One region of the Rhizobium sp. TRM96647 genome, then DNA from elsewhere that is predicted to be linked to it. Evidence: predicted binding sites of a transcription regulator. Region 1 holds the regulator's gene; each other region holds the start of a gene.
What was found. Region 1 encodes LexA, which represses DNA repair genes until DNA is damaged. Its sites were predicted from a motif close to TGTTCNNNNTGTGTTCNG; they were not measured.
Positions count from the first base shown of each region.

Region 2: the regulator LexA is predicted to act here: its motif matches at 2,082-2,099, upstream of OCK02_RS18850 (DNA polymerase IV).
Region 3: the regulator LexA is predicted to act here: its motif matches at 5,604-5,621, upstream of OCK02_RS07695 (ATP-dependent helicase).

Region 1 covers NZ_JAOXHF010000007.1:297,411-307,178, forward strand. Annotated here, with positions in the region: gene gltA (citrate synthase) at 4-1,293, opposite strand; gene OCK02_RS15590 (ComEC/Rec2 family competence protein) at 1,596-4,166, shown strand; gene lexA (transcriptional repressor LexA) at 4,160-4,870, opposite strand; tRNA gene OCK02_RS15600 (tRNA-Ser) at 5,114-5,203, shown strand; gene OCK02_RS15605 (DUF992 domain-containing protein) at 5,364-5,897, opposite strand; gene OCK02_RS15610 (septal ring lytic transglycosylase RlpA family protein) at 6,414-7,421, shown strand; gene OCK02_RS15615 (D-alanyl-D-alanine carboxypeptidase family protein) at 7,772-8,932, shown strand; gene tmk (dTMP kinase) at 9,073-9,753, shown strand; gene OCK02_RS15625 (DNA polymerase III subunit delta') at 9,750-9,768, shown strand, end outside.
Region 2 covers NZ_JAOXHF010000011.1:116,855-126,622, forward strand. Annotated here, with positions in the region: gene OCK02_RS18845 (L,D-transpeptidase family protein) at 1-705, opposite strand, end outside; gene OCK02_RS18850 (DNA polymerase IV) at 792-2,078, opposite strand; gene OCK02_RS18855 (hypothetical protein) at 2,217-2,891, opposite strand; gene OCK02_RS18860 (DUF3572 domain-containing protein) at 2,888-3,187, opposite strand; gene OCK02_RS18865 (response regulator) at 3,329-3,700, shown strand; gene OCK02_RS18870 (PleD family two-component system response regulator) at 3,717-5,084, shown strand; gene rpmG (50S ribosomal protein L33) at 5,865-6,032, opposite strand; gene OCK02_RS18880 (MFS transporter) at 6,135-7,319, opposite strand; gene OCK02_RS18885 (NUDIX hydrolase) at 7,336-8,007, opposite strand; gene OCK02_RS18890 (DUF983 domain-containing protein) at 8,004-8,462, opposite strand; gene rnr (ribonuclease R) at 8,517-9,768, opposite strand, start outside.
Region 3 covers NZ_JAOXHF010000003.1:401,577-411,344, reverse strand. Annotated here, with positions in the region: gene OCK02_RS07715 (ABC transporter substrate-binding protein) at 1-741, shown strand, start outside; gene OCK02_RS07710 (FecCD family ABC transporter permease) at 738-1,724, shown strand; gene OCK02_RS07705 (FecCD family ABC transporter permease) at 1,721-2,701, shown strand; gene OCK02_RS07700 (ABC transporter ATP-binding protein) at 2,698-3,477, shown strand; gene OCK02_RS07695 (ATP-dependent helicase) at 3,489-5,558, opposite strand; gene OCK02_RS07690 (efflux RND transporter periplasmic adaptor subunit) at 5,861-6,967, shown strand; gene OCK02_RS07685 (efflux RND transporter permease subunit) at 6,978-9,768, shown strand, end outside.

The sequences.
Region 1 (9,768 bases):
GTCTCAGCGCTTGGAAACCGGGATGTAGTCCCGCTTCGGCTCGCCGACATAGAGCTGGCGCGGACGACCGATGCGCTGTTCGGGATCCTCGATCATCTCGTTCCACTGGGCAATCCAGCCGACGGTGCGGGCCAGGGCGAACAGCACGGTGAACATCGTGGTCGGGAAGCCGAGCGCCTTCAGCGTGATGCCGGAATAGAAGTCGATGTTGGGGTAGAGCTTCTTCTCGATGAAGTATTCGTCCGTCAGCGCGATGCGCTCCAGTTCCATCGCGACTTCGAGCATTGGGTCGTCCTTGATGCCGAGCTCGCCCAGAACCTCGTGCGTCGTCTTCTGCATGATGCGCGCGCGCGGATCGTAGTTCTTGTAGACGCGGTGGCCGAAGCCCATCAGGCGGAACGGATCGTTCTTGTCCTTGGCGCGGGCGACGTATTCCGGGATGCGTTCGACCGAACCGATCTCGGCCAGCATGTTGAGCGCTGCCTCGTTGGCGCCGCCATGGGCGGGGCCCCACAGGCAAGCGATGCCCGCGGCGATGCAGGCGAACGGGTTGGCGCCCGACGAACCGGCGAGGCGGACCGTCGAGGTGGACGCGTTCTGCTCGTGATCGGCGTGCAGGATGAAGATGCGGTCCATGGCGCGCGCCAGGACCGGATTGACGACGTATTCCTCGCAAGGCACGGCGAAGCACATGCGCAGGAAGTTCGAGGCGTAGTCGAGATCGTTCTTCGGATAAACGAAGGGCTGGCCGATATGGTACTTGTAGGCCATGGCGGCGATCGTCGGCATCTTGGCGATCATGCGCAGCGATGCAACCATGCGCTGGTGCGGATCGGTGATGTCGGTGCTGTCGTGATAGAAGGCCGACAGCGCGCCGACGCAACCGCACATTACAGCCATCGGATGCGCATCGCGGCGGAAGCCGGTGAAGAAGCGCGACATCTGCTCGTGCACCATCGTGTGATGGGTGACGCGGTAGTCGAAGTCGTCCTTCTGCGCCTTGGTGGGCAGTTCGCCGTAGAGCAGCAGGTAGCAGACCTCGAGAAAATCGCCGTGCTCGGCCAGTTGCTCGATGGGGTAGCCGCGGTGCAGCAACACGCCTTCGTCACCGTCGATATAGGTGATCTTGGATTCGCAGGAGGCCGTGGACGTGAAGCCGGGGTCGTAGGTGAAAGCGCCGGTCTGCTTGTAGAGCGTGCCGATATCCATGACCGAAGGCCCGATGGTCCCCGTTCGCAGTGGCAACTCCACCGTCTTGTCACTGATCGTGACGTCCGCGCTCTTTCCCGTCATGAGGACCTCCATTGATTTATGAGGGCACTGGGCGTGCCCGAACTCGGCGGTGCCGCTTTGCTAACCCATTTGCGACGCCCTGCCAAGCAAGACGAAAGGCATGGTTGTGCAATGCAAAATCCGACATTCCGGATCGCAATATCTACTCTTCCGCGCCAGTTGCAAGCAACTTATGGGTGAGGCGGAATAATTATGGAGGGCGCATTCTTTCCGGAAACGACGGTCATGCGGGCACGGAATCGGGATTGCCTTGCAAAATCGTAAGTTGCAATATCGGGGTGTCTGCCGCCGGGATCGTTCATATGGGAAGGGGGACTGCCAGCGAGGTCGAGCACCGTGTCGCAGTGCCGGAGACAGCCTCCGTGGCGTCACCGGCTGCGACCACGTTTGCCAGGGCTTTTCCGACGCTTCCAAGGGGTGTTTTCCGGCGAACGCTGGCCCTGCGGCTGTCCCGGAACCTCACGCTCGCAAGCGCGTCTTTCGCGACGGCCTGGCAGAGCGAGCGCGACCACGGGACGCCGTTCCTGTTCGTGCCCGTCGTGCTCGGGGCAGGGGTCTGGGCATGGTACGCGCTTCCCCGCGACCTGCCGCCGCTGTTGCTCGCGGCCCTGCTCGCCGCGAGCGCGATCCTTGCCTTTTGGACCCGGCATCGCAGCGGTCTCCTTGCCGTGGCGGCGCGCACGGCCTTCCTGTTCGTCGCCGGGATGACGCTCGCGGCCGTCGAGACGGCGCGGTTGTCGACAGCGATCTTCGACCAGCCGGTGACGACGACGATCACCGGAAGGGTACTTTACGGCGAGGCCGACGAGCGCGGGCGGATGCGCTACCGCGTCGCCGTCCTTGCCACCCGCGAACCAGCCCTGCGCCGGCCGCCGGACGTGGTCAACCTCGTGGCGCGCAGCCCGCATGCGCCGATCGCGGTCGGAGGCGGGATTTCGGGCCGCGCCCGCCTCAGCCCGCCCTCGGGCGCAGCCCTGCCGGGATTGAACGACTTCGCCTTTGACGCCTACTTCGCCGGCACCGGCGCGATCGGCTACTTCTATGGCAAACCTGCCGCGGTCGTGCTGAGTGAGGCGGCCAGTGACGTCTCCTGGCTTGCGCATGCGCGCGAGACCGTCGCGGCGTGGCGCGGCGCGCTGACGGCACGGATCCGCGACCAGATCGGCGGCGACGCGGGTGCCATCGCGGCCGCCCTCGTCACGGCCGAGCAGCGGGGGATCAGCCCGGATACGGTCGAGGCGCTGCGCCGGGCAGGGCTCGCGCATGTGCTGGCGATCTCCGGCCTGAACATGGTGCTGGCCGCCGGCACGTTTCTCGTCGGTGCGCGGCTGGCCCTGTCGCTGCTGCCGGGGGCGGCGGAACGATACCCGATCAAGAAATTCGCAGCCGCCGGCGGGCTGGTGACCGTGACCCTCTACATCCTGATTTCCGGCGGCGCCGTGTCGGCGGTCCGCTCCTGGCTGATGATCGTCGTCATGCTTGTGGCCGTACTGGTCGACCGCACCGCCATCAGCCTGCGCAACATCGCCCTGTCGGCGATCGTCCTGCTGGCTGTCACGCCCTCTGCCGTTACCGGACCGGGCTTCCAGATGTCCTATGCGGCGACGCTCGGGCTGGTGGCCGGCTATGCGGCATGGCGGGACCGCGGTGTCTCCCGCACGGGGCCGTCCGCCGGCGGACTGCGGCTGATGCAGCACGCGTCCGGCTTTACGGCCGGGCTCCTCCTGTCGTCGGTCATCGGCGGGCTGGCAACGCTGGTCTATTCCCTCGGCCATTTCCACCGGATCCCGGCCTACGGCCTTGCCGGCAATCTCCTGGCCATGCCGGTCATCTCCTTTGTCGTCATGCCGATGGGGGTGATCGCCATGCTGCTGATGCCGCTGGGGCTCGAAGGGCTTGCGCTGACGATCATGTGCAAAGGCATCGAAGCCATGATCGTCATGGCGAACTGGGTCTCGGGATGGGGCGGCGAGATCGTCACCGGCCGCCTTTCGCCGCTTGCCTTCGCGCTTCTGGCTGCGGGCGGAGGGCTCGCCTGCCTGTTCAGGACGCGGCTCGCCGCGCTCGCCGTCCTGCCCCTTGCCGCCGGCGTCGCCGTGGCGGCCCTTGCGCCGGCACGGCCCGCACCGCAGTTGCTGGTCTCCGAAGACGGCGCGCTGGTGGCGCTCGTCGACGGTCGCACGGCCGCCACCAATCGCAGGCGGCCGCCCGGTTTTATCTACGACCAGTGGCGCTATGCCCTGCGCTTCGAGGACCATATGGCGCCGTTGATGCTGGGCGGCGGGGAGAGCGATCGGGGAAGCCCGGCGCGGTCAACGACCGAACGGCGAAGGGGCACGGCCGGGCGTGCGGGTGACGGACAAGCGGCCCCGTCGCATGCAGCGCTGCCCCGTCCGGTCTTATCTTCCGTCTCGCAGGGAACCGGGACGTATCATGTCAACACCGGCGCCGCGAAGGAAGCACTCGCCGCGGACTTCACCCTGGCCGCCCGGCAGAAGCGATTCGCCTGCCGCCGGCAGGCGTGGTGCGTCGGCGTCACCGCTGCGGACTGGCGGGTGGTCTGGCTGGAGGATCCGGCCCATCTGGGAGCCGCGTGCGACAGTGCCGATATCGTCGTCGCCCCCCGCCATCGCCGCGAGGGCGGCTGCGCCAGCGGAGCCCGGTTGATCAGTGCACACAGCCTTCGCCTCACCGGCGCCCTGGAGATGGCACCGGCAAACGATACCGTCGCGACAGGGCACGGCATCATCACAACGCAGGCGGTCGTCCAGCTTCATCGCCCCTGGAACCGGCATCGCCTCTACGACTGGCGCACAGACAGTTTCCGGGATGACCGCTTCCAGGATCCGGAAGACGATGCCGAAGCTCAATGATAGCGACGAATGAGCCCGACCAGCTTGCCCTGGATCTTGACGCGGTCGGGGCCGAAAATCCGGGTCTCGTAGGCCGGGTTGGCAGCCTCCAGCGCGATCGAGGCGCCCTTGCGGCGGAAGCGCTTCAGCGTTGCCTCCTCGTCGTCGACGAGGGCCACGACAATGTCGCCGGGGTTGGCCGTCCCGGCATTGCGGATGATCACCGTGTCGCCGTCGAGAATGCCCGCCTCGATCATCGAATCACCCCTGACCTCCAGCGCATAGTGCTCGCCGCCGCCCAGCATTTCCGCCGGCACGGAGATATCGTGGGTGTTGTTCTGGATGGCGGAAATCGGCACGCCGGCAGCGATCCGGCCCATCACCGGCACGGCGACCGAGCTCTCGGACGCCGGAGCCTGCGGCCGTTCCGGCGCAGGCTTTTCCTTGCCGAGGCTGCCCTCGATCACCGATGGCGAGAAGCCGCGCCGCGCCTTGAGGCTCGGCGAATAGGCCTCCGGCAGCTTGATGACCTCGAGCGCGCGGGCGCGATTGGGCAGCCTGCGGATGAAGCCGCGCTCCTCGAGCGCGGTGATGAGCCGATGGATGCCGGATTTCGACGCCAGGTCGAGCGCATCCTTCATCTCGTCGAATGACGGCGGTATCCCCGTTTCCTTCATCCGCTCGTGGATGAACAGAAGCAGTTCCTGTTGCTTGCGGGTCAGCATGGCTCGTCACCCAGAATCGTGAAACAAATACGGAACAAACACTATCTGTTCCATTTGTGTTCCGCAAGTGGCTAAAATTCCGTGAAGGTCGGCAATGAATGTGGGCTGCCAAGGGCACGGGTTGACCTGTGCCGGATGCGACTGAACACGTTGACGGCCTGCCATGAACGGCTATAAAGCGCCGTGCCCCGGCGCGGGTGCACAAGACGGCTGATGCAGCAGGATATGGTTGCGCAGCTTGTTGGAAGAGTGTCCGAGTGGTTTAAGGAACCGGTCTTGAAAACCGGCGTGCGGGAAACCGTACCGTGGGTTCGAATCCCACCTCTTCCGCCATCTGCCGCAAAATTCATTCCTTGTCTCCCGCTTGCTCTTCAGTCTTCATCTCGGAACGTCTGTGGCGCAAACGTCCGGGCTTCCCTGATGGCTGAATAGCGAGGCGCGAGGCGGAGGTAGACGCCCCGCCGGGATGGCAGGGCGCCCGGGAACATGGGTGTCAGTTGACCGAGTTCAGCGTCATCGACGTGCCGGTCGCTGCGATGTTGAGGCCGATCTGGCCGGTCAGGCTGACGGTCTGCAGGTGGATGGAGCCGGAGGTGCCGCCGACGAGGATGTTGGCGCCGACGCCGGCGCCGACGGTCGCTTCCGCCGTGGCGCCCTGGTAGACGCCGCCGAGCGAGCCCTGGTGGTAGCCGGCGGTCGGCGCGAGCACCGCCCAGACGAGGCGGCCCTGCGTGGTGAAGCCGAGGTCGACGCCGAGCTTGCGGATCTGGCCCTGGTAGTGATCGACCGGTTCGCTGCCCATCGTGGTGACGAAGGCGCAATCGACTTCCTTGGCGGAGCCGAGCACATAGCCGGCGCCGCCGCCGATCCGGCAGTCGAGATAGCCGATGCGGACGCCGTCGCGCGCCTCCGAGCGGGCGACCACAGGCGCTTCCGGTGCGGGCACCATGTCGGCGGCACGGGCGGCCGTCAGGCCGGACGCCGCGACTGCCGTGGTCATCACTGCAATGGCAAAGGTCTTTTTCATATGCTTTCTCCTGTTTCGGGCGCGCTCATCGACGCGCCCTCCTTCTCGTGGTCGCTCGGTTGGCCTTCAGGAACACCTGTCCGTTGCCGAGGTTCCACAATGACGAATCCGTCGGCCCATGGGTTCGGCCTTCAATGAGGCGATTCAACGGCATAGGCAGCTTGCCCTTCCGCCATCAACAATCCTCGGATCGTTGCCGGAAAACCAGATATCGGGTGGCAGCGGTGCGTCTATCCGCGGGACTTCGAAGTGGATCGTAAAGACCTTGCCGGCATGGTTCGGCCGGCCATGAAGTAGAAGGAAGGAGAGGTGGCAGGGCGCCCCTGAATTATCCCTTCATTAACCATGCGGAAGTTTAGTTCTTCTGTTGCGCCGTTTCCGCGCGGGGAGAACCGCATTTTCGCCATTTTGAGGTCATGATTAATATTATGTTTTGAACGGAGCGCTATCGAGGGGGCGATCGCAGGACAGACGATCGCGAACGGTGGCGTCAGGGACACGAGCGGCGTGGGACATATGAATTTCGGTTTCTTCTCGGCGGGCGCGCGCACTGCTTTCCGGCTCGTCGCCATTCCGGTCGTCTGCGCCGGCCTGGCGAGCTGCAACACAACGAGCGAGACGGCGAAGAAGGCGGGTCGGAGCAAGGAATATTTCGCCGAGTCCGAATACGGCGTGAAGGCCAGCCCGCGCGTCGTCCAGGAAGGGCAGGCGGTCCCCAAGGGGGGCGGACGCTATCAGGTCGGCAAGCCCTACAAGGTGCGCGGCAAGTGGTACAAGCCGCAGGAGGATCCTGACTACGACAAGGTCGGGCTCGCCTCCTGGTATGGCTCTGCCTTCCACGGCCGCAAGACGGCCAATGGCGAAATCTACGACAAGTACCATCTCTCCGCCGCCCATCCGACCTTCCCGCTGCCGAGCTATGCCCGCGTCACCAATCTCGAGAACGGCACCTCCGTCATCGTGCGGGTAAACGACCGCGGGCCCTATTCGCATGGCCGGATCATCGACGTGTCCTCCAAGACGGCGGAGATGCTGGACGTCAAGGGCAAGGGAACCGCCAAGGTTCGTGTCCAGTATGTCGGCAAGGCCCGGCTCGACGGCCACGACATGCCCTATCTGATGGCTTCCTACGTGCCGAAGGGATCGCGCGTTCCCGCGGTCGATCCGGGCGGCCAGATTGCGACCGGCGTGATGGTCGCCTCGGCGGCACCGATGGCGGACAGCCTGCCGGCGATCCCGACCTTTGCCGAGCGGGCAAGCGCGGGCGAGGCGGGTTCGGCCATGACGGCGCTGGCGGAGCAGGCGCCGGCCAGTGCGGCGTTTTCCGCGATGGACGGGTTCGCCATGTTGCCGGAGATCGGCCCGATCCCCGGCGAACGTCCGGATTTCGTGCCGCGCCATGGAGACGGGGCGAGCTTTGCGGCCGCCTATGCCGAAACCCCGGCCGCCGGCGGATCGGTCGAGGCCTTCGATGCCGTCCTGCGTCAGGACGGCTCGCTCGTGCTGCTCTCCGGCAGCGACTAATACCAACCTGCACTGATATTGACCGATTGCGCCGGAGCGATTTTGGCCTGCGGCCAGGAGGAAACCGCAGTCGGACCTCTCGGTCCGGCGAGGATTTTCGACGCCGTCCGCAGTCCAAAAGCGCCCGGCCCTCCGGGTGGGCCGTCTGTCGGCCACCGGCAGCGTCGCAATCCTCGACCGATGCTGAGGCATCGCTCTGCGGTATGCTCCTCGCCGGATGACCGCAGGCGGTCCCACGCAATCGGTCAATATCACTGCAGGTTGGTATAAATCCCGTGAGACAAACGCCCGGACGGTTGCTTGCCGAACGGATGGATGTGTAGGACTTTAGGACAAATGCCGGAGTCTCCATGTCCTTCCGATCGATCGCCGTCCTCGTCCTCTCGCTGATCCTGACATCGACCGCCTGGTCACAGTCACAGCTCTCCGGTGCCTTCGATACCAAGGCCAGGCAGGCCTACCTGATCGATTCCGGGACGGGGACGATCCTCTTTTCGCGCAAGGAAGGCGAGCCGGTCACGTCAGCTTCGCTGGCCAAGGCGATGACGCTGGCCGTCGTCTTCAAGGCGTTGCGGGCGGGCGAGATCGCGCTCGAGACGACCTATTCGGTGTCCGAACACGCCTGGCGGACCGGCGGGGCGCCGTCGCGCACGGCGACGATGTTCGCAGCGTTGAAGTCGCAGGTTTCGGTGCAGGACCTGATCCGCGGCGTCGCCGTGCAGGCCGCCAATGATGCCTGCATCATCCTGGCCGAAGGCATGGCCGGCTCGGAGGCAGCCTTTGCCGCACGGATGAACGAGGAGGCGAGGGCGCTGGGGCTTTCGCAATCGCACTTTGCCAACGCCACCGGCCTGCCGGACCCGGGCAACAAGGTCAGCATGCAGGATCTCGTGACACTCGGGCGCCATCTGAGGGACACCTATCCGGAATACTACCGCTACTATTCCGAGCCGGAATTCGAGTGGAACAAGATCCGGCAGCGCAACCGGAACCCGCTGGTCGGCATGAACATCGGCGTCGACGGGCTGGTGCTCGGCTTTGCCGAGGACAGCGGCTACGGCCTTCTGGCGTCGGTGCAGCGCGACGGCCGCCGGTTGTATCTGGCGCTGGCCGGGATTGCCAGCGAGAAGGAGCGGATCGACGAGGCCCGGCGGATGATCGACTGGGGCATGACGGCGTTCGGGTCGAAGACGCTCTTCAAGGCCGGCGACACCATTGCGGAGGCCAGCGTCTATGGCGGCAGCGTCCACACCGTCCCGCTGGTAACGCCCGGCGATGTCGAGGTCCTGCTGCCGGTCGACAACAAGGAGCGGCTGTCGGCGCGCGTGGTCTATGCCTGGCCGCTGCAGGCGCCGGTCGCGCCGGGCCAACAGGTCGGCGTATTGCGGATCTGGAACGGCGACCGCTTCCTGCGAGAGGTGCCGCTGCAGACGGCGGCAAGCGTCGAGGTCGGAACACTCTCCAGCCGTGCGCTCGATGCGCTCCAGGAACTGCTGTTCTTCTGGCTTTGAGGCCGGTTGCGCGGGCGGCGGTGCCGTGCCGGCATCCCCGCGAATGCGTTTTCGGTTTTGAAGGATATGCGCTAGTAGTGGGCGGAATCGGTCCCGAAGGGCCGGACGATGCCGGTGCGCCGGAGTGGGAAGAGGTCGGTTTGGCCGGTTTGTTCATAACGTTCGAGGGCGGTGAGGGGGCGGGGAAGTCGACCCAGATCCGCTTGCTGGCGCAGGCGCTGCAGGAGCGCGGGCAGGAGGTGCTCGTGACCCGGGAGCCGGGTGGCTCGGCAGGCGCCGAGGCGGTCCGCCATGTCATCCTGTCGGGAGCCGCGGAGCATTTCGGCACCCGCATGGAGGCGTTGCTGTTTGCCGCTGCCCGCAGCGACCATGTCGAGGAACTGATCCGGCCGGCGCTGCGCCGGGGCGGGGTCGTGCTTTGCGATCGCTTCGTCGATTCGTCGCGGGTCTACCAGGGCATCACCGGCAACCTCGAGGCGGAGTTCATCGAACGGCTGCAGCAGGTCGCCGTCAACGGCGTCATGCCGGATTGCACGCTGATCCTCGACCTGCCGGCCGCAATCGGCCTGGAGCGGGCCCGCCAGCGTTCGGCCGGGCCGGTGGACAATGCCCCGGACCGGTTCGAGAAGGAGGAACTGGAGACGCACGAGAAGCGTCGCGAGGCCTTTCTCGATCTTGCCGAGCGCGAGCCGCTGCGGTGCCGCGTCATCGACGCTTCGCAACCGCGCGAGGATATCGCCCGCCAGATCCTTTCGATCGTCGAGCCGCTGCTGCCGTTCGGCCGGCGCAGCCGCCTTGCCCATCCGGAGGATGCGACGTGAGCACCGAGCATCCGG
Region 2 (9,768 bases), on a different contig from region 1:
CTTCATCGTATCGCGCGGTGTTGCCCGCGTGATCAGGATGCGGACCGGGTCTCCGGCCGGCCGGTGCATCGGCTTTGCCTGCGCCGGCGGTGCGGCGACGCGCATCGCCACCTCGACGCTGTCGCCGGTCGGATCCGGCAGGGTCGGGACTGGGATCGCCAGGCTCGGGATCGTCGGACCCAGGATCGTCGGGCGCAGGGGGGCGTCGGAGAGCAGTTGCCCTTCCGGCTCGGCGCCTTCGGGCTGGAAGAGGGCAGGGTGCTCCACCCGGTGCGGGGCGACATCGGCGCTGTTGACGAGGACATGGCCGCCGCGCCGGGTCAGGCGATAGAGCATCCTGGCGAAGTCGTCCGGCATGCGCACGCAGCCGTGCGAGGCCGGATAGGCCGGCACGTGGCCGGATGCGTGCAGGGCGATCCCGGACCATGTCAGCCGCTGCATGAACGGCATCGGGGCGTCGTCGTAGATGTTGGAATGGTGCATGCGCTTCTTCTCCAGGATCGAGAAGATGCCGGTGGGGGTCGCATGCCCCTCCTTGCCGCTGGACACGTTCGAACTCGCGACGACGGTTTCGCCGTCATAGACCTTCAGCGTCTGCCGATCGCGCGAGACGATGATCTGCAACGGCCCCTCGATCGTTCCGGCAAGTGCCGTCGAGGAAAGGAGGGCGATGAGGCCGAACCCGGCTGCGAGGCGCAAAAGCATGTTTCCCGTCCCTGACGCAATACATGGGAAGGCGCCGAGGATAGGCCCTGGATTTTAAGGAATCCTTTTATGCCCGGCAGGGCTCGCTATCGGCGGTCCTTGCCGAAGGTGTAGCCCGTCTCCACGCTCTTCTTGCCGAACTTGTCGCGCAGCGTGTTGATGGCGGCCTCCGCGGCCGCCCGACGGCCGGCCTGCGGATCGACGAGGTCCGGCGGATCGGCGCGCTGCGGGTCGCACAGGTCGCTGACTCCGATGCCGATCAGGCGGAACTTCGTGCCGTCCGCCTCCTTCTTCAGAAGCTCCAGGCCGATCCGGAAGATCCGGTCGGCCAGCATGGTCGGATCCTCGAGCTTGCGGTTGCGGGTCCGGCCCTTGAAGTCCGCGGTCTTGAGCTTCAGCACCACGGTCTGGCCGGCGACGCCGGCCTTGCGCAGCCGCGCAGCCACCTGCTCGCTGAGCCGACGCAGATGGGTGACGAGGTCGCCATAGGCGGAGATGTCGTCGAAGAAGGTCGTTTCCGCGGAAACGCTCTTGGCGGCGTCGTTCGCATGCACCTCGCGGTCGTCCTGGCCGCGGGAGAGATGGTAGAGCCGCCGGCCCATGACGCCGTAGCGGCGCATCAGGTCGGTCTCCTCCATGGTCTGCAACTGGCCGATGTCGCGGATCCCGTCGCGCTCCAGCGTCTCGGCAAAGGCCTTGCCGACGCCCCAGATCAGCCGTACCGGCTTCGTCCTGAGGAACTCCAGCGCCTCGGCCTGTCCGATGACGGAGAACCCGCGCGGCTTCTGCAGGTCGGAGGCGACCTTGGCGAGGAACTTGCAGTAGGAGAGCCCGACCGAGATCGTGATCCCGATCTCGTGTTCGACGCGGCGGGCGAAACGGGCGAGCACGCGCGCCGGCGGGTCGTGATGCAGCCGTTCGGTGCCCTTCAGCTCCAGAAAGGCCTCGTCGATCGACAGCGGCTGCACCAGCGGCGTCAGGTCGTGCATCATGGTGCGTATCTGGCGGCCGACGGCCACGTATTTCTCCATGTCCGGCTTGATCACGACGGCCTGCGGACAGGCCTCCAGCGCCTTGAACATCGGCATCGCCGAGCGCACCCCGTGAATGCGGGCGATGTAGCAGGCGGTGGAGACGACGCCGCGCTTGCCGCCGCCGATGATCACCGGCTTGTCGGCGAGTTCCGGATTGTCGCGCTTCTCCACCGAGGCGTAGAAGGCGTCGCAATCAATATGGGCGAGCGTCAGCCGGTAGAGCTCGTCATGGTAGAGAAGGCGCGGGCTGCCGCATTGCCTGCAGCGGCGAATGCCCGCGGATTGCCCCGTCAGGCAGTCGCGGCAGAAACCCGGATGGCGCGTCTCGTCTGGCTGCATCTCTGGAACAAATATTGAACATTCGCAGATTAGCCTCTAAACTTGCGAGTCTCAAGCCCGTCCAGCGAGGAACGCATGGATAGCCGCGTCACATGCCGCACTGTCGCCGCACCGGCCCGCCGGTGCCGGACGGGTGCGTCATCGGCCGAGAGGGTTTTCGAAGTGGGCGCGGATCCGCTGTTCGGCATCGCGCCAGTCGCGCGCGGCGATGACGTGTTCGCCGGGATCCGGCGCCATGGCGAGAAACACCTGATTGGCCATCAGCCGCAAGAGAAGGGCATCCGGCGCGTGCTCGCGCACCGAATGGTGGTTGGAGGGGATGTCGTCGACGAAGGCGAGCGGCAGCGGGCGCCCGCCATGCAGCGCCCGGACCACCGGGCCCTTTGCCGTCTCCGTGGCGACCATCGGAAAATCCAGCCCGAAACGGTGGAGCAGCCGGCGGCGCACCTCGGCATGGCGCGGCGGCATCGCCGTCAGGAACACGATGTCGGCGTCCTTTCCGAGCGCTGCAAGCGTTTCAACCGCGCGTTCGGCGGGCTTCTGCCATTCGTCCTGGGTGGCGAAGAAATCCTCTTGCAGGGCCTTGATGGCCGCGTCCAGCGCGGCCTCGCCGGTGCGGCTGTCGATGATGTTGCCGTGCAGGCGGAACGAGCGCGGCAGCAGTTCGTGGCCGCGCGAGCGCAGGAAGGCATCGAGCGGCGAGAGATATTCCAGCACGACCTCGTCGACGTCGCAGACCAGGAGCGGCCGGTCGGCGAGCCGGACATGGTCGAGCGGGACCGTGCCGGGCGGCATGTCCGGCCGGGTGGTCATGACCATTCGCCCGCAGCACCCGGACCGGTCAGCAGCGCATGCGCCCGCACCACCCTTTCGGGCGTCGTCCCGGTCGCCTCGCAGAAGGCCATCAGCGTCGGCTCGTGGCCCATGAGGAAATCGAGCAGGCCGGAAAGGAAGCCACGGTCGCCGGCGGAGGCACGCAGGCCGGCCGGATCCATGCCGGTGAGCGACAGAAAACGGGACAGCAGTTCCGGTTCGCCGGCGAGCCAGGCAAGCACGGCGATCGCCGTCGTTTCGGCGTCCTGGACCGATGTATCTTTTTGGCTTTGCATGGCAATTTCCCGGAAAAGTTACCTTTTAGTCAACCAAATGCCGCTACTGTCGCGAGGTTCGCGCTGGGTGAAGTCGGTATTACGGCAACTTATATATCTCCAGAGGTGTTGCAAGGCTGGAGCGAGGGGCAGGGACACGTGATGCCGAAGCAGGTGATGATAGTCGAGGACAACGAGCTCAACATGAAGCTCTTCCGTGACCTCATCGAGGCCTCGGGCTACAGCACCATCCAGACCCGCAACGGCATGGAGGCGCTGGATCTCGCGCGCCGCTATCGCCCCGACCTGATCCTGATGGACATCCAGCTTCCGGAGGTCTCCGGGCTGGAGGTGACGAAATGGCTGAAGGAGGACGACGAACTGCACGTCATCCCCGTCATCGCCGTCACCGCCTTTGCCATGAAGGGCGACGAGGAGCGCATCCGCCAGGGCGGCTGCGAAGCCTACGTGTCCAAGCCGATATCGGTTCCGAAATTCATCGAGACCATCAAGACCTACCTGGGTGACGCATGAGGCTGGATTCCGACAGATGACCGCGCGCATCCTCGTCGTTGACGATATCCCCGCAAACGTGAAGCTCCTGGAAGCCCGGCTTCTGGCGGAGTACTTCGACGTCCTGACGGCGGACAACGGCTACGATGCGCTGGCGATCTGCGAGCGGACGCAGGTGGACCTCATCCTGCTCGACGTCATGATGCCGGGGATCGACGGCTTCGAGGTTTGCGAGCGGCTGAAGGAAAACCCGCGCACGGCGCATATCCCGGTCGTCATGGTGACGGCGCTGGACCAGCCCTCCGACCGGGTGCGGGGGCTGAAGGCCGGCGCCGACGATTTCCTCACCAAGCCCGTCAACGACCTGCAACTGATGTCGCGCGTCAAGAGCCTCGTCCGGCTGAAGACGCTGACCGACGAATTGCGCGTGCGGGCGGCCACGGCAGAAGCGATCGGCGTGGAGACGGGGCTGGGTGCCGCGATCGGCGACGAGCCGGGGGCTGTCCTGCTCGTCGACGGCCGAGCCAGTTCGCAGGAACGCATCGTCCGCGCGCTGAAGCCGATCGCCGACGTCACCTGCATGTCGGACCCGCAGGCGGCGCTGTTCGATGCCGCCGAGCATCCGTTCGAACTCGTCATCGTCAACGCCAATTTCAGCGACTCCGATCCGCTTCGCCTGTGCTCGCAGCTCCGCTCGCTGGAGCGGACGCGGTTCCTTCCGATCCTCCTGATCGCCGAGCAGGGCGACGACGACATGATCGTGCGCGCCCTCGATCTCGGCGTGACCGACTATCTGATGCGACCGGTCGATGCCAACGAGCTTCTGGCGCGCAGCCTGACGCAGATCCGGCGCAAGCGCTACAACGACCGCCTGCGCGCCAGCGTGAAGCAGACGATCGAACTCGCCGTCACCGACGGACTGACCGGGCTGCACAACCGGCGCTATCTCGACAGCCACCTGAAGCTGCTGATCGACCGCTCGGTGGCCCGGGGCCGGCAGATGTCGATCTGCATGACCGACATCGACCGCTTCAAGCTGATCAACGATACCTATGGCCACGACGTCGGCGACGCGGTCCTGCGCGAATTCGCCAACCGGCTGCGCACCGCCGTGCGCGGCGCCGATCTCGCCTGCCGCTATGGCGGCGAGGAATTCGTTCTGCTGATGCCCGATACGTCGGCGGAGACCGCGGCCGCCGTGGCCGAGCGTCTGCGCGTCACGATCGAGGAGGAGCCTTTCCGCCTTTCGGCGGGAGCGGCGCCGCTCAAGGTCACCGCCTCGATCGGCATCGCCTCGTTGCTGCCGCAGGGAGACGCGCCCGACACGCTGCTGAAGCGGGCGGACAACGCTCTCTACGAGGCCAAGCGCGCCGGCCGCAACCGCGTCGTCGCCGCCGCGGCCTGAAACGCACCCGGTCGTTTCAGCCCGGCCTACCGAATCGTGGCGACATCGACACAGTCTCCCTGTCTAATTCACTTATCCACAGATTTTCTGCGCTTCACTTGGGTGGAAAATGACACAGCGTCAATTTTCGAGGCGCCTGGCAATGCGCAAGTCTTGCCGGTTCGGCCGCTCCGGTCTGCCGTAAAATCAGTGTCGGATAGGCTACTTTTGGCAATTTATATTATTGTTCGGGTTTGATAATGTATTCAAGACCTTCTGGTGGCGAGGTAATTGGGGCTTACCTTACGTCAGGTCATCTCTGCCGGAAGTCATACATCCGCGGGTTGTTGAGTGGGGCACGCGGAACTGTTGCTGTAAAGAGCGTTTTCCTCGCCTGAATCCTCTCGGTGCGGGGAAACGATTTAACCATCGCGGCTGACACTGTTGCAGCAGCGCGCAAGAATTCATTGATTTTTTTCCAATTCCGCGCGATCTTTATGGAAAGGCGGGCGAAAAGTCCGCCGCGAGTTACCCCATGATGCTAGGTCCGCCGCATCTCCTGGGTCGTGGGGTTGGCCGGCTGGTGACGACATAAACGGAATCCTCGTGCCGTTGTCTTCCCCAGCCGGCCCCCGATCAGCGCCGCCTCCGCAAGGAGGCGGCGTTTCGCATTTCAGGGGCGGGCGTCGGCGGGATCCGTCCGTCGGGGGCCGTCGCCGTCCTGACGGAGGAACCGCGCGCAAAGAAAAAGGCGCGCCGCCGGAGCGAAGCGCCTTACGGAAAGTTCCGAAGCGACAAGGATTACTTGATCTTCGTTTCCTTGAACTCGACGTGCTTGCGCGCGACCGGGTCGTACTTCGTCTTGGTCATCTTTTCCGTCATCGTGCGGCTGTTCTTCGTCGTGACGTAGAAGAAGCCGGTGTCGGCCGTCGACAGCAGCTTGATCTTGATGGTGGTAGCCTTGGCCATGGTCGTCCTGCCTTTACAAAAACGAAGCCGTGGACGACCAGTCCGGTTCCACGGCATTGGAGCTTCAAATGTGGCGCGAAACTACGAATCCCGCCTGAAAAGTCAAGCCCGTTTTGGCCGAAACACCATGCGGGCGAGGGAAAGCGCGACATAAAGGCCGAAGAAGAAGGCGATCGACCAAGCAAAGCCGTCGTCGCCGGCGACGTCGATGGCGACGCCCACCACCTGCGGCCCCGCGACGGTCCCCACCGCATAGCAGAAGATGAAGGCGGCATTGGCGGCCGCGAGGTCGGCGCCGGTCAGTCGGGATCCGAGATGGCTGAGCCCGACCGTGTAGAGCCCGGAGACGCAGCCGCCCCAGAAGAGCAGCACCACCGCCATCAGCAGCCAGTTCTGCGACAGGAGCGGCAGCGAGGCCGCGCCGACCATGCCCACCAGCGCCATGATGGACAAAAGCCGCCGCCGGTCCTTCATATGGTCGGACAACAGCCCGAGCGGGATCTGGAACAGGAAATTGCCCACGCCCATCACGGTCAGCAGCAGCGCCGCCTGCGATTCGCTGAAGCCGGCGCGGGTGGCATAGACCGGAAACAGCGACAGGCCGCCGACCTGCACCGCGCCGAAGACGAAGACGGCGGCCGTCGCCGTCGGCACCAGCAGGATATAGCGCATGAAATGCATTTCCGGCTTCTCGTAGATGTCCGGACTCTCCTTGCGGGCGATCAGGATCGGCACGGCCGCAAGCAGGATGACGAGGGCGCCGACCGCGAAGGGAAGCGGACCATCGCTGCCGAGCAGCGAGAAGAGCAGGGGACCGTTGGCAAAGCCGAGCGCCAGAACAGTGGCATAGATGCCGAGCACGAGCCCTCGTCGTCGCGGCGGGGCGGCGGCGTTGATCCAGAATTCCGAGAGGATGAAGACCATCGTGGTCGCACCGTGAAAGACGATGCGCAGGGGAAACCAGAGCCAGAAATTCTGGATGTAGTAGAAGCCGAGCGAACTGCCGGCGGCAAGGACGATGGCGGCCACCATGACGGTGGAGGTGCTGAACCGGTGCGCCAGCCGCGCCGTGAACGGGGCGCAGAGCATGGAGGCGACGCCGGCCATGGCGGAGTTCAGCCCGATCAGCGTCGTCGGGATGCCGCGCTTCTCCATGATGATGCTGAGCAGCGGCAGGCCGAGGCCGATTGCGATGCCAACGGCGGCGATCGAGGCCATGGCGGCGATCAGCGAGCGCCAGTGAATGCTGTCGGGCGTGGAAGCACTCCCGGACTTGGGATCTGGCATGCGAGAATCCATCGCTCTAGAGTGTGTCCCTGACAAGTTTTCCACGACGGTGCAGGAAGAAGGCCGCCTGACCGCCGAACGGCAGCGACGGATCGTTCCGGAGGGCAATCTTCAGTTCCTCGAGGATGAAGACCGTGATCGCGGGCATATCGACTTTCAATGTCTGGAAGATGTCAATCCATTGCAGGTCGGAAAGCTCGTGGCTGTCCCGGGCCGCCCGGGGGTCGATCCCGACATCGTCGGTAAATAGGGCGAAAAAGCGGGTGTCGTAGCGGCGCGGCGGCCCGGGCGGGGTGACGGCGCGCGCGACGAAGCGCAATTGCGACAGGTCCGGCCGAAAGGGGGTGCCGCCCGCGCCGGGCGCTTCTGCCGCCGCACCGACCGCAAGGCCGGCTTCCTCGTAGAGCTCGCGCAGGGCGGCGACGCCGAGCCCGCGGAGCGTCGCGGCCCCGGTCCGCACCGGCGTGCGCAGCAGCAGTCGCTCGGTGGCGGCCGGATGGAGCGGGGCCTGCACCGGCACGCGCGAATCGGACGCATCGCGCCGCCCGCCGGGAAAGACGTAGACGTCGGGCATGAAGACGTGCCGGTTGCTGCGCTTGCCCACGAGCACGCGAAAGCGATCGTCCGACCGGTCGATGAGGAGGACCGATGCCGCATCCACCGGACGCAGCGGCCGCTGCCCGCTCATGCGTCGGCGTCGCGCGGCGGCAGGCCGTCTTCCGGCGCAGCCTCCTGGCCGCCGAAGCCGTGCATGCGCAATGCCCATTGCAGGCCGATGACGCCGCCCTTGACCGGCTGCATCAGCGCCAGCGCGCCGAGCAGCGTCACAGGCACCCAGATCGCCAGGTGCATCCAGGTGCTGAACGGCAGGATCAGGTCGGTCATCATGTAGCCGCCGAGCACGAGGTGGCCCACGATGGTGATGACGAGGTAGGGGGGAAGGTCGTCGGCGCGGTGATGATGCATTTCCTCGCCGCAGACCGAACAGGCATCGACCGGCTTGAGGAACGACTGGAACAGCCGGCCCTCGCCGCAGCGCGGGCAGCGGCAGAGCAGGCCGCGGCGGATGGAACGGCCGGTCGGCCGGTCCTCCGCATATACGGTGGCCGGTCCGGCCTGCTTCTGTTCGAATGTCGTCTGCATCGTCACAATCCTTGCTTCGCTGCCAACAGCCGCACGTTTCCGCACGGCATGCCCCTAGCGCCTGCCGCGCGGCGGCCGCGTTCCCGGCTGGCGTCGGGATCCTGCGCGGTCACGCCGGCCGGCCTTGTGGAAGGAGCGCACGCCCGTCGGCATCTGGCGGCCCTCGCTCAACATCTCGAAGCGCAGCGCGCCCGCCAGCGGCACGGCTTCGGCCAGCCTGACCTGCACCTCGTCGCCGAGACGGTAGCCGAGCCCGGTCTTCTCGCCCGACAGCGCCTGGTGCGCCTCGTCGTAGATATAGTAGTCGCGCCCGAGCGTGGAAATGGGCACGAAGCCGTCGGCGCCATAGGCGGGCAGCACGATGAACAGCCCGGCCTTGGTGACGCCGGAGACGCGGCCTGCGAATTCCTCGCCGATGCGGCCGGCGAGATGGTGGGCGATCAGCCGGTCCACCGTGTCGCGCTCGGCCGCCATGGCGCGCCGCTCGAAGGTGGAGATCTCGGCGGCGATGTCGTCAAGTGCTGCCTCCTCCTCCATGGTGATGCCGCCTTCGCCGAGCTTGAGCGAGGCCACCAGCGCGCGATGCACGATCAGGTCGGCATAGCGGCGGATCGGCGAGGTGAAGTGGGCGTACTTCATCAGGTTCAGGCCGAAATGGCCGATATTGTCAGGGCTGTAGATCGCCTGGCTCTGCGAGCGCAGCACCATCTCGCTGACCATCTGCTGGAACGGCTTGTCCTCGGCCTTCTTCAGGATGCCGTTGAAATGGTTGGCGCGCATGTTGCCGCCCTTGGCGAGCGAGATGTCGAGCGTGCCGAGAAACTCGCGCAGCGTCTCCTGCTTGGAAAGCGAGGGCGCATCGTGCACGCGGTAGATCAGAGACTGCTGCCGCTTTTCCAGCGTCTCGGCGGCGGCGACGTTCGCCTGGATCATCATCTCCTCGATGAGCTTGTGCGCGTCGAGCCGCGGCGGCACGACCACGCGGTCGACGGTGCCGTCCTCCTTCAGCAGGATCTTGCGCTCGGGCATGTCGAGTTCCAGCGGCTGGCGCCGGTCGCGGCCGACCGTCAGCACGCGGTAGGCATGCCACAAGGGCTTCAGGATCGTCTCGAGGATCGGTCCGGTCTGGTCATCCGGCGCACCGTCGATCGCCGCCTGTGCCTGTTGATAGGAGAGCTTGGCCGCGCTCTTCATCATGATGCGATGGAAGGTGTGGCTCGCCTTGCGGCCCTCCTTGGAGAATACCATGCGCACGGCGAGTGCCGGGCGGTCGACGCCTTCCTTCAGCGAGCAGAGGTCGTTGGAG
Region 3 (9,768 bases), on a different contig from region 1:
CTACTGGGGGATGCACAGCCCACGATGATCTCCGGCGAGGTCTCGATGGAGGTCGTCGCGGCCCTCGCGCCCGACCTGATCGTCGGCATCGGTTCGGGCATCTCGGAGGCGGAGTATACGGTGCTGTCGCAGATCGCGCCGGTGCTGATGCAGCCGGTCGGCCTGCCGGCCTATGGCATGGCGTGGGACGAGCTGACACGAATGCTCGGTCGCGCCGTGGGCCGGAGCGCGCGCGCGGAGGAGGCGGTTGCCGCGTCCCGGAGGAGGTTTGCCGACGCGCGGGCGCGCCATCCCGGATGGGACGGGCAGACCGCCGTCTGCGCCTACAACTACGGCGGCGAGACCGGGGCGTTCACCGGCTTCGACACGCGCGCGAGCTTCCTTGCCGAACTCGGCTTCCGTCCGCCGCCTTCGCTCATCGAGCTCGCGGACCCGAACGTCTTCTATACGCCGCTCTCGCCCGAGGACCTGTCGCCGCTCGATGCGGACCTGCTGGTCTGGATTTCGTCCTCGGACGTCGTTTCCGATATCGTCGCGCTGCCGATGCGGCGCACGCTGCAGGCGCACAAGGAGGGGCGCGAGGTGCTGGCCGGGGCGCTCGTGGCCGGTGCCTTGTCATTCGGCAGCGTACTGTCGCTGCCGTTCGCGCTGGAACAGCTCGAAGCCGACATCGCGCTGGCGCTCGACGCAGATCCGGCGACCGTGGTGACGTCGGCCGCCGCGGCGGGGCTCGCGCCGTGAGAGCGATCGCCGGCGTCGTTCTGCTGCTCGTAGCGGCAGGAGCCCTGACGCTTGGCGTCGGCGTGCGCCCTGCCACGTTCACCGAGATCTGGCAGGCGCTGACCGCCTTCGATCCGTCCGATCCGGTCCATGTCGCCGTCGGATCGATCCGGCTGCCGCGGCTCCTGGCCGGGATCATCGCCGGGGCAGGCCTCGGCATGGCCGGCACGGTGATGCAGGCGCTGACGCGCAATCCGCTCGCCGATCCGGGGCTGCTCGGCGTGAATTCCGGGGCCGCCTTCGCGATCGTGTTCGGGGCGCTGCTCTTCGGCCGTTCGGATGCGGGGCTGATGGCGGCGCTGGCCTTTCCGGGCGCAGCACTCGCCGCCATGGCCGTCTTCGCGCTCGGCGGCGGCCTGCGGGGAGACGCCGGCCCCGTGCGCCTGACGCTTTCGGGCACGGCCATCAACGCGCTGCTGCTGTCGCTGGTCTCGGCGATCGTGCTCGTCCGTGGCGAGACGCTCGAGATCCTGCGGTTCTGGGTCGTCGGTTCGCTGTCGCAGGCCGGCGCCCGGCCGCTGGCGGCCATGGGCCTGGCGGTGGTCCTCGGGACGGCGCTCGCGATGGCCATCGCCCCGCGGCTGGAGGCGCTCTCGCTCGGGGCAGCGCTTGCCCGCGGGCTGGGGACGCGTCTCGGCCGGGTCCAGTTCGGCTCGCTTGTCGCCGTGACGCTGATGACGGGGGCGGCGGTGGCGGTGGCGGGGCCGATCGTGTTCGTCGGCCTGATCGTGCCGCCGATCGCGCGCCGCATCGGCGGCCATGTGCTGCGGGTGGAATTGCTGCTGTCCGCCCTGCTCGGTGCGACGCTGCTGCTTCTCGCGGACACGGCCGGACGGCTCGTGCTGGCGCCGGCGGAGATCCGCGTCGGCATCATGACCGCCCTGATCGGCGCGCCGGTGTTCGTCCTGATCGCGCGCCGCCTGCGGCCGGGAGCTTCGGCATGAGGGGGGGAAGGCTCGTTCTCGGCACGGTGCTCGTGTCCGCCGTCCTCCTCTCACTCATGGTCGGGCAGGTGATGCTGACGCCCGCCGATCTCTGGGCAGGGCTGTGGGGCGGAACGGGACCGGGCGCGCTGACGATGCGCGTGCTGCGCGGCCCGAGCACGCTGACTGCGCTCGGGCTCGGCGCCGTGCTCGGCATCTCCGGCGCCATCTTCCAGATCCTCCTGCGCAACCCGCTGGCCGCGCCCGACGTGATGGGGTTCACCTCCAGCGCCGGGCTGGCGGTGCTCGTCGGCGTCACCGCGGGCCTCACGGTGCCGATGCCGCTCCTTTCGGCGGCGGGCGGCCTTGCCGCGGCGGTGATCGTCGCGGCGCTCTCGATGCGCCGCGACGGATCGCTGGCGACGCTCACACTCATCCTGGTCGGCATCGGTGTCGCCTTCTTTGCCTCCGCCGCCGGCAGCTTCCTGATGACGCGACTGCCGCCGGAGCAGGCGGCCGAGGCGCAGCGCTGGTTGACCGGTTCTCTCGCCGCCCGCAACTGGGGCCATGCCGCGCAGGTCCTCGGGCTCGGCGCGCTGCTGTCGCTTGCGCTGGCGCTGCAGGTCAGGAACCTGGCGCTCTTGGAACTGGGCGATGAGCTTGCAGCCGGGCTCGGCCTCCGGGTCGACCGGGCAAGGCGGCGGCTGGCGGCCACCGGGGTGCTGTTTGCCGCGGCCGGCGTCGCCGTGGCCGGGCCGGTGCCCTTCGTCGCCCTGATGGCGGCGCCGCTCGGCGCCCGGCTGACCGGCGCGCGGAGCCCGACGGCGCGCATCCTTGCCGCCGCCGCCGCGGGTGCGGCGATCACGGTGCTGGCGGACCTCGCCGCACGGTCGCTCATCCCCGGGCTGCAACTCCCCGTCGGCGTCATGACGGGCATCTTCGGCGCCCCCTACCTGCTGTGGCTGCTGGCACGTGAAATGGAGGCTGGAGAGCTTTGACCGGCATCGAACTCAAAACCGAGGCGCTGACGCTGGGCTACGGCGAGCGCATCGTCATCCGCGACCTCTCGCTCGTCTTTTCCGAAGGGCGGATGACGACCATCCTCGGGCCGAACGGCTGCGGCAAGTCCACTCTGCTGCGGGCACTGGCGCGGCTGGTGCGGCCGCAAATGGGCAGCGTGACGCTCGGCGGCGAGGACGTCTTCGCAACGGACACGCGGGCACTGGCGCGCCGGCTGGCGATCCTGCCGCAGGCCCCGCGCGCGCCGGAAGGGATCACGGTCGCCGATCTGGTCAGGCGCGGGCGAACGCCGTGGCGCGGACTGCTCGCTCCGTGGAGCAAGGCCGATGCCGACGCGTGCGCGATGGCGCTCGAGGCCGTCGGCCTCACGGACCAGACGGAGCGGCCGCTGGACGAGCTTTCCGGGGGGCAGCGCCAGCGGGCCTGGATCGCGCTGGTGCTCGCCCAGAACACACCCTGCCTGCTCCTCGACGAGCCGACGACATGGCTGGACCTGAGCCACCAGATCGAGGTGCTGAGCCTTTTGCGGGAGCGTAACCGCCGGCACGGCGCCACCGTGGTCACGGTCCTGCACGACCTCAATCTCGCCGCGCGCTTCTCCGATCATCTGGTGCTGCTCGGGCCCGCCGGGCTGGTTTCGACCGGGACGCCGCGGGAGGTTCTGACGGAGGATAACCTGAAGACGGCCTTCGGCCTCTCGGCCCTGGTCATGCCCGATCCCGTCACCGGCGCGCCGATGGCCGTGCCGCGATAGGCGCCCGGCAGCTACTTCCACATGGAGCGCATGCGGGCGCCGACGTCGATGCGGACCGCCCTCGCGCTTCGTTCGCCTGCGGCATGGGCGACAACCGGCCAGGTGGCCGTCTCGAAGAACTGCAGCAACGTGGCCGGGATGAAGCGCGTGCGCGCGGCATAGACATGGCGGTCGCCCTGGGCATGCTGGCCGCCGGTGAAGAAGCGCTGCGGCGTGACCAGCGTCAGGTTGTCCCTGGCCCGCGTCATGCCGACATAGAGCAGACGGCGCTCCTCTTCGATCTCGTGCGTGGTGCCGACGCCGAGATCGGAGGGAATGCAGCCGTCGACGACGTTGAGCATGAACACCGCGCGCCACTCCTGGCCCTTGGCGGAATGGATCGTCGACAGGATCAGGTAGTCCTCGTCCAGCAACGGCACGCCCGCCTGGTCGCTGGTCGCGTCGGGCGGATCGAGCGTTAGTTCGGTCAGGAAGCGCTCGCGGCTCGGATAGCCCGAGGCGATCTGCTCCAGTTGCAGGAGGTCCGCCTTTCGCGTCTCCGCGTCCTCGTGGACGCGCTCGAGATGCGGCTCGTACCAGGTGCGCGCCTGGGCAAGGTCCGACGGCCAGTCGCCGCCCGACCGCCTGAGCCCGACCATGAGCTCGATGAAGGCTGTCCACGCCTCGCCGGTCTTGGGCGGCGGCGGGATTTCCGCCAGGGCGACCAGCGGTTCCGGATCGGCCGCGATCGTGTCCAGCATCCTGCCTGCGGTCTGCGGGCCGATGCCGGGCAGCATCTGCAGCAGCCGGAAGCCGGCGACCCGGTCGAGCGGGTTCTGCGCGAACCGGAGCACGGCCAGCATGTCCTTGACATGGGCCGCGTCGAGGAATTTCAGGCCGCCGAACTTCACGAACGGAATGTTGCGCCGGGTGAGTTCCACTTCCAGCGGGCCGCTGTGGCTGGAGGTGCGGAACAGCACGGCCTGCTGCTTCAGCGCCATGCCCGCTTCGCGGTTGGCCAGCACCTGGTCGACGATGCAGTTCGCCTGGTCGTTCTCGTCCTTCACCGTCACGAGCCTCGGACGCTCGGCGCTTTCGCGCTCGGTCCACAGGTTCTTGGTGAAGCGTTCGCGGGCGAGGTCGATCACCGCATTGGCGGCGGCCAGGATCGGCTGGGTCGAGCGATAGTTGCGGTCCAGGGTGATGATGTCGGCTTGCGGCGTGAACTGCCGGGGAAAATCGAGGATGTTGCGCACCGTCGCCGCCCGGAACGAATAGATCGACTGCGCGTCGTCGCCGACCACGGTCAGCCCGCGGCCGCCGGGCCTCAGCGCCATCAGCACCGACGACTGCAGCTTGTTGGTGTCCTGGTATTCGTCGACGAGCACATGGTCGAAGCGGTTGCCGATGTCGTCGGCGAGGTCCGGATCGCCGACCATCTGCGCCCAGTAGAGAAGCAGGTCGTCGTAGTCGAGGACGTTTTGCGCCTGCTTTGCCTCGACGTAACCCGCAAAGAGCTCCTTCAACTGCTCCTCCCAGCCGCCGACCCAGGGATACCAGTTGCGCAGCACCTCGTTCAGTGGCGTCTCGGAATTGACCGTGCGCGAATAGATCGAAAGGCAGGTACCCTTGGTCGGAAACCGGCTCTCGGTCTTCGAGAAGCCGAGCTCGTGGCGGACGAGGTTCATCAGGTCGGCGGAATCCTCGCGGTCGTGGATGGTGAAATCGACGTTGAGGCCGATCTGTTCGGCATAGATGCGCAGGAGCCGCGCGCCGATGCCGTGGAAGGTTCCGGCCCAGGTGAGCGCATCGGTCATCAGCGCGGCGTTGGCGCCCAGCACGGTGCGGCAGATGCGCTCGACGCGCCGCGACATTTCCGAGGCGGCGCGGCGCGAGAACGTCATCAGCAGGATCCGGCGCGGGTCGGCGCCGTTGACGATCAGGTGGGCGACCCGGTGAGCCAGCGTATTGGTCTTGCCCGAGCCGGCGCCGGCGATGATCAGGAGCGGCCCGCCCAGGCCACAACCCGCCGGCCCGACCCCATGCTCCACCGCCAGTCTCTGCCGGTCGTTGAGTTTTTCGAGATAGGCGGGGGCGGTCATGCCGGATTCCATCTTGCGTGCGATTCGAGGCGACCATAGCAGCTTGCGAACATATCCGGAACTTTCGTCGCTGCGGCCACTGGTTCGACGGGTTTTCACGCCTTCGGCTCCGAAGCAGGGGCGGCTGCGGCGCGAGGGTGGCGGAAATCGGGTGCGTGGGTCGGAAGCCCTGATCCGCAGGGCGTTGCGGATAACGATAATGTGAGGGCTGGTGACCTACATTACAGATTTTTCATTTTTGTTCCGCGCGGCGTTCCGCAATGATGCTGTTTGGTGCGATGCAGCAAAAAACGAGGAATTTCATGCGGGTGTTGGCGGTGATCCTGGCCGTTGTCTTTGCCGGTGCGGCGGGGGCGGCGGCGGTCCAGTGGCGGTGGATCGATCTCGGTGCGCTCTCGCAGGTCGCTGCCGCGACGGCAAGCGAGCCGGCGCGGCAGCGTTCCGGCCCTTCGAGCTTCCCCGTCGAGGTCGCCGACGCCGAGGAAATGTCGACGACAGCCGACATCAGCGCCATCGGCACGCTGCAATCCGACGAATCGGTGCAACTGGCGCCGGAAGTCGCCGGCCGGATCGAGGCGATCCGCTTCGACGAGGGCCAGCCGGTCAAGGCGGGTGCGGTGCTGGTCAGTCTCGACAATGCGCTGGCCAAGGCGGAGGAGGAAGAGGTCAGGGTTCGCCTCGACCTCGCCAACACCAACTATGAGCGGGCCCAGCGCATGTCGGCAAACGGCACGGGTACGACGCGGGATCTCGATTCGGCCATTGCCGAGCGCAACACCGCGACCGCCCTTCTCAATTCGCAACGCGTGCAGCTTTCCAAGCACGACATCGTCGCTCCCTTCGACGGCGTCGTCGGCCTGCGCAGCGTCTCGACCGGAAGCTATGTCGGCATCGGCACCGCGCTGGTCAATCTGGAGAAGATCGACGTCCTGAAGGTCGACTTCAAGATCCCCGAGGCAAACCTGCAGAAGGTGAAGATCGGCCAGACCCTCGAGGTCACCGTCGATGCCCTTCCCGGCCGGACGTTCCCGGGCACGGTCTATGCGATCGATCCGATGCTCGACGTCAACGGCCGCGCCATCAGCATCCGCGCACGCCTGCCGAATGCGGACCTGGCACTGCGGCCCGGCCTGTTCGCGCGCATCACCGTCCGGGGCCTGGAGGAGCGCAAGGTCGTCACAGTTCCGGAATCCGCCATCGTGGCACGCGGCCAGGAGCGCTTCGTGTGGAGCGTCGTCGACGGCAAGGCGCAGGAAAACCGCGTCACCGTCGGCGGGCGCAAGATCGGGTTCGCCGAAGTGGAAGGGCTGACCGCGGGCACGGTCGTGGTCACGGCGGGGCAGGCGCGCCTGCGCGACGGCGCGAGCGTCGAGATCGTCGGCAACGAGACCGCGCAGGTCCAGGGCTAAGGGGGCGCAGATGGGCATTTCCGAACTCTGCATCCGGCGGCCGGTCTTCGCCACCGTCCTCAGCCTCCTGATGCTGCTGATCGGCGTCGTTTCCTATGAGCGCCTGGCGGTTCGCGAATATCCGAGCATCGACGAGCCGGTCGTTTCCGTCGTCACCTCCTATCCCGGCGCCTCGGCGAGCATCATCGAAAGCCAGGTGACGCAGGTCCTGGAAGGATCGATCGCCGGTATCGCCGGCATCGACGTGCTGGAATCGACGAGCCGAGCCGAATCGAGCCGGATCACCGTCCGCTTCCGCCTCGAGGTCGATCCGGACGTGGCCGCCAGCGACGTGCGCGACCGGGTGAGCCGCGTGCGCCGGCAGTTGCCGGACGAGATCACCGAGCCGGTCATCTCGAAGGTGGAGGCCGACGCGCAACCCGTGGTGTTCGTCGTCTTCCGCAGCGACCGGCTGAACCCGCTCGACCTGACGGACTATGTCGACCGCAACATCGTCGACCGGTTCAAGAACGTGAACGGCGTCGCCGACGTGCAGATCTATGGCGAGCGCCGCTATGCCATGCGCATCTGGATCGACCGGGAGCGCCTCGCCTCGCTCGGGCTGACCGTGCAGGACGTGGAGGACGCGCTCGAGGCGCAGAACGTCGAGATCCCGGCCGGGCGGCTGGAAAGTGCGGATCGCGAGTTCACGGTGCTGTCCAAGACCTCGCTCAGCAATGTCGAGCAGTTCGAGAGGATCGTCGTCAAGCGCGGCGAGGGCGTGCTGGTGCGGCTCGGCGAAGTGGCGCGCGTGGAGCTCGGCGCGGCAGACGAGCGGCGGGCCGGCCGCTTCAACGGCGAGAGCGCCATCGTCGTCGGCGTCATCAAGCAGGCCGTGGCCAATCCGCTCGACGTCTCGGCCGGCGTGCAGGCGATCCTGCCCGACATCAACGCCAATCTTCCGGAGGGCATGACCGGCGCCGTCGGCAACGACAATTCGGTCTTCATCGACGAGGCGATCAGCGCCGTCTACCACACGATCGTTGAAGCGATCGTGCTGGTGCTGATCGTGATCGTGCTCTTCCTCAGATCCGCGCGCGCGTCGATCATCCCGATCGTCACCATCCCGATCTCGCTGATCGCGACCTGCGCCATCATGTATGCGCTCGGCTTCAGCGTGAACACGCTGACGCTGCTGGCCATGGTGCTGGCGATCGGCCTCGTCGTGGACGACGCCATCGTGGTGCTGGAGAACATCTTCCGGCACATCGAGAACGGCATGAAGCCCGTGCCGGCGGCGATCAAGGGAACGCGCGAGATCGGCTTCGCCGTCATCGCCATGACGCTGACGCTGGCTGCCGTCTATGCGCCGGTCGCCTTCGCCGCCGGCCGCACCGGGCGGCTGTTCCTCGAATTCTCGCTGACGCTGGCCGGCGCGGTCCTGGTGTCGGGATTCGTGGCCCTGACGCTGACGCCGATGATGTGCTCGAAGCTGCTCAGGCACCAGGAGAAGCCGGGGCGCGTCTCGGCCTTCATCGAGCGCGGCCTGACCGGGCTCGAAAGCGGATACCGCCGCCTGCTGTCGGCGTCGCTGCGGATCCGGCCTGTCGTTGCCGTGCTGGCGGCCGTCGTCGCGTTCGGCAGCGTCTACTTCTACCTGCAGCTGCCCCAGGAACTGGCGCCCGTGGAGGACCGCGGCGTGATCCGGGTCATGGGCACGGCGCCCGAAGGCTCGACGCTCGCCTATACCGAGCGCTATTCCCGGCAGGTCGAGGAGTTGCTCAAGCCGATCAGCGAAGTCGGCAGCATCCAGACCATCAACGGCATGCCGGAGGTCAACCGCTTCCTGGTCATGGGACGGTTGAAGGCCTGGGACGAGCGCGGCCGCTCGCAGCAGGAACTGGTGGCCGAGTTGCTGCCCAAGCTTCGCCGCATCGCCGGCGTGAACGCCTTCGCCAGCAATCCACCGTCGCTCGGCACTTCGAACAATGCGCGTCCGATCGAATTCGTGCTGCAGAGCTCGGGCACTTATGAAGAGCTCGACCGGCTGAGCAAGTCCTTCCTCGAGCAACTGTCCGAATATCCCGGCGTCACCAACGTCGATACCGACCTGAAGCTGAACAAGCCCGAGATGACGATCGAGATCGATCGCGACAAGGCCTCCGACATGGGCATCGACGTCGCCGTCGTCGGCCGGACGCTGGAGACGCTGCTCGGCAGCCGGCAGGTCACCCGCTTCGAGATCGACGGCGAACAATATGACGTCTACGTGCAGCTGGCCGCGGCCGACCGCGCCTCACCGTCGACGCTGTCGACGATCTTCCTGCGGTCCGCCAGCGGCGAGATGGTGCAGCTGGCAAACGTCGTGAAGGTGACCGAGACGGTGGCGCCGCAGGAACTCAAGCGCTTCAACCAGATGCGTTCGGTGACGGTCTCGGCCAATCTCGCGCCGGGCTATTCGACCGGGGAAGTGCTCGCCCGGATGAACAGCATCGCCGACCAGATCCTGCCCGAGAACGTCCAGACGGACGTCTCCGGCCCAAGCCGCGAATTCCTCGCTTCCGGCCAGAGCCTTGCGGTCGTCTTCGTCCTGGCGCTCGGCTTCATCTACCTCGTTCTCGCCGCCCAGTTCGAAAGCTTCCGCGATCCGCTGATCATCATGATCTCGGTGCCGCTGTCGATGACCGGGGCGCTGGCGGCGCTCTACTTCACGGGCGGTTCGCTGAACGTCTATTCGCAGATCGGTCTGGTGACGCTGGTGGGCCTGATCACCAAGCACGGCATCCTGATCGTGGAGTTCGCCAACCAGCAGCAGGAGGCGG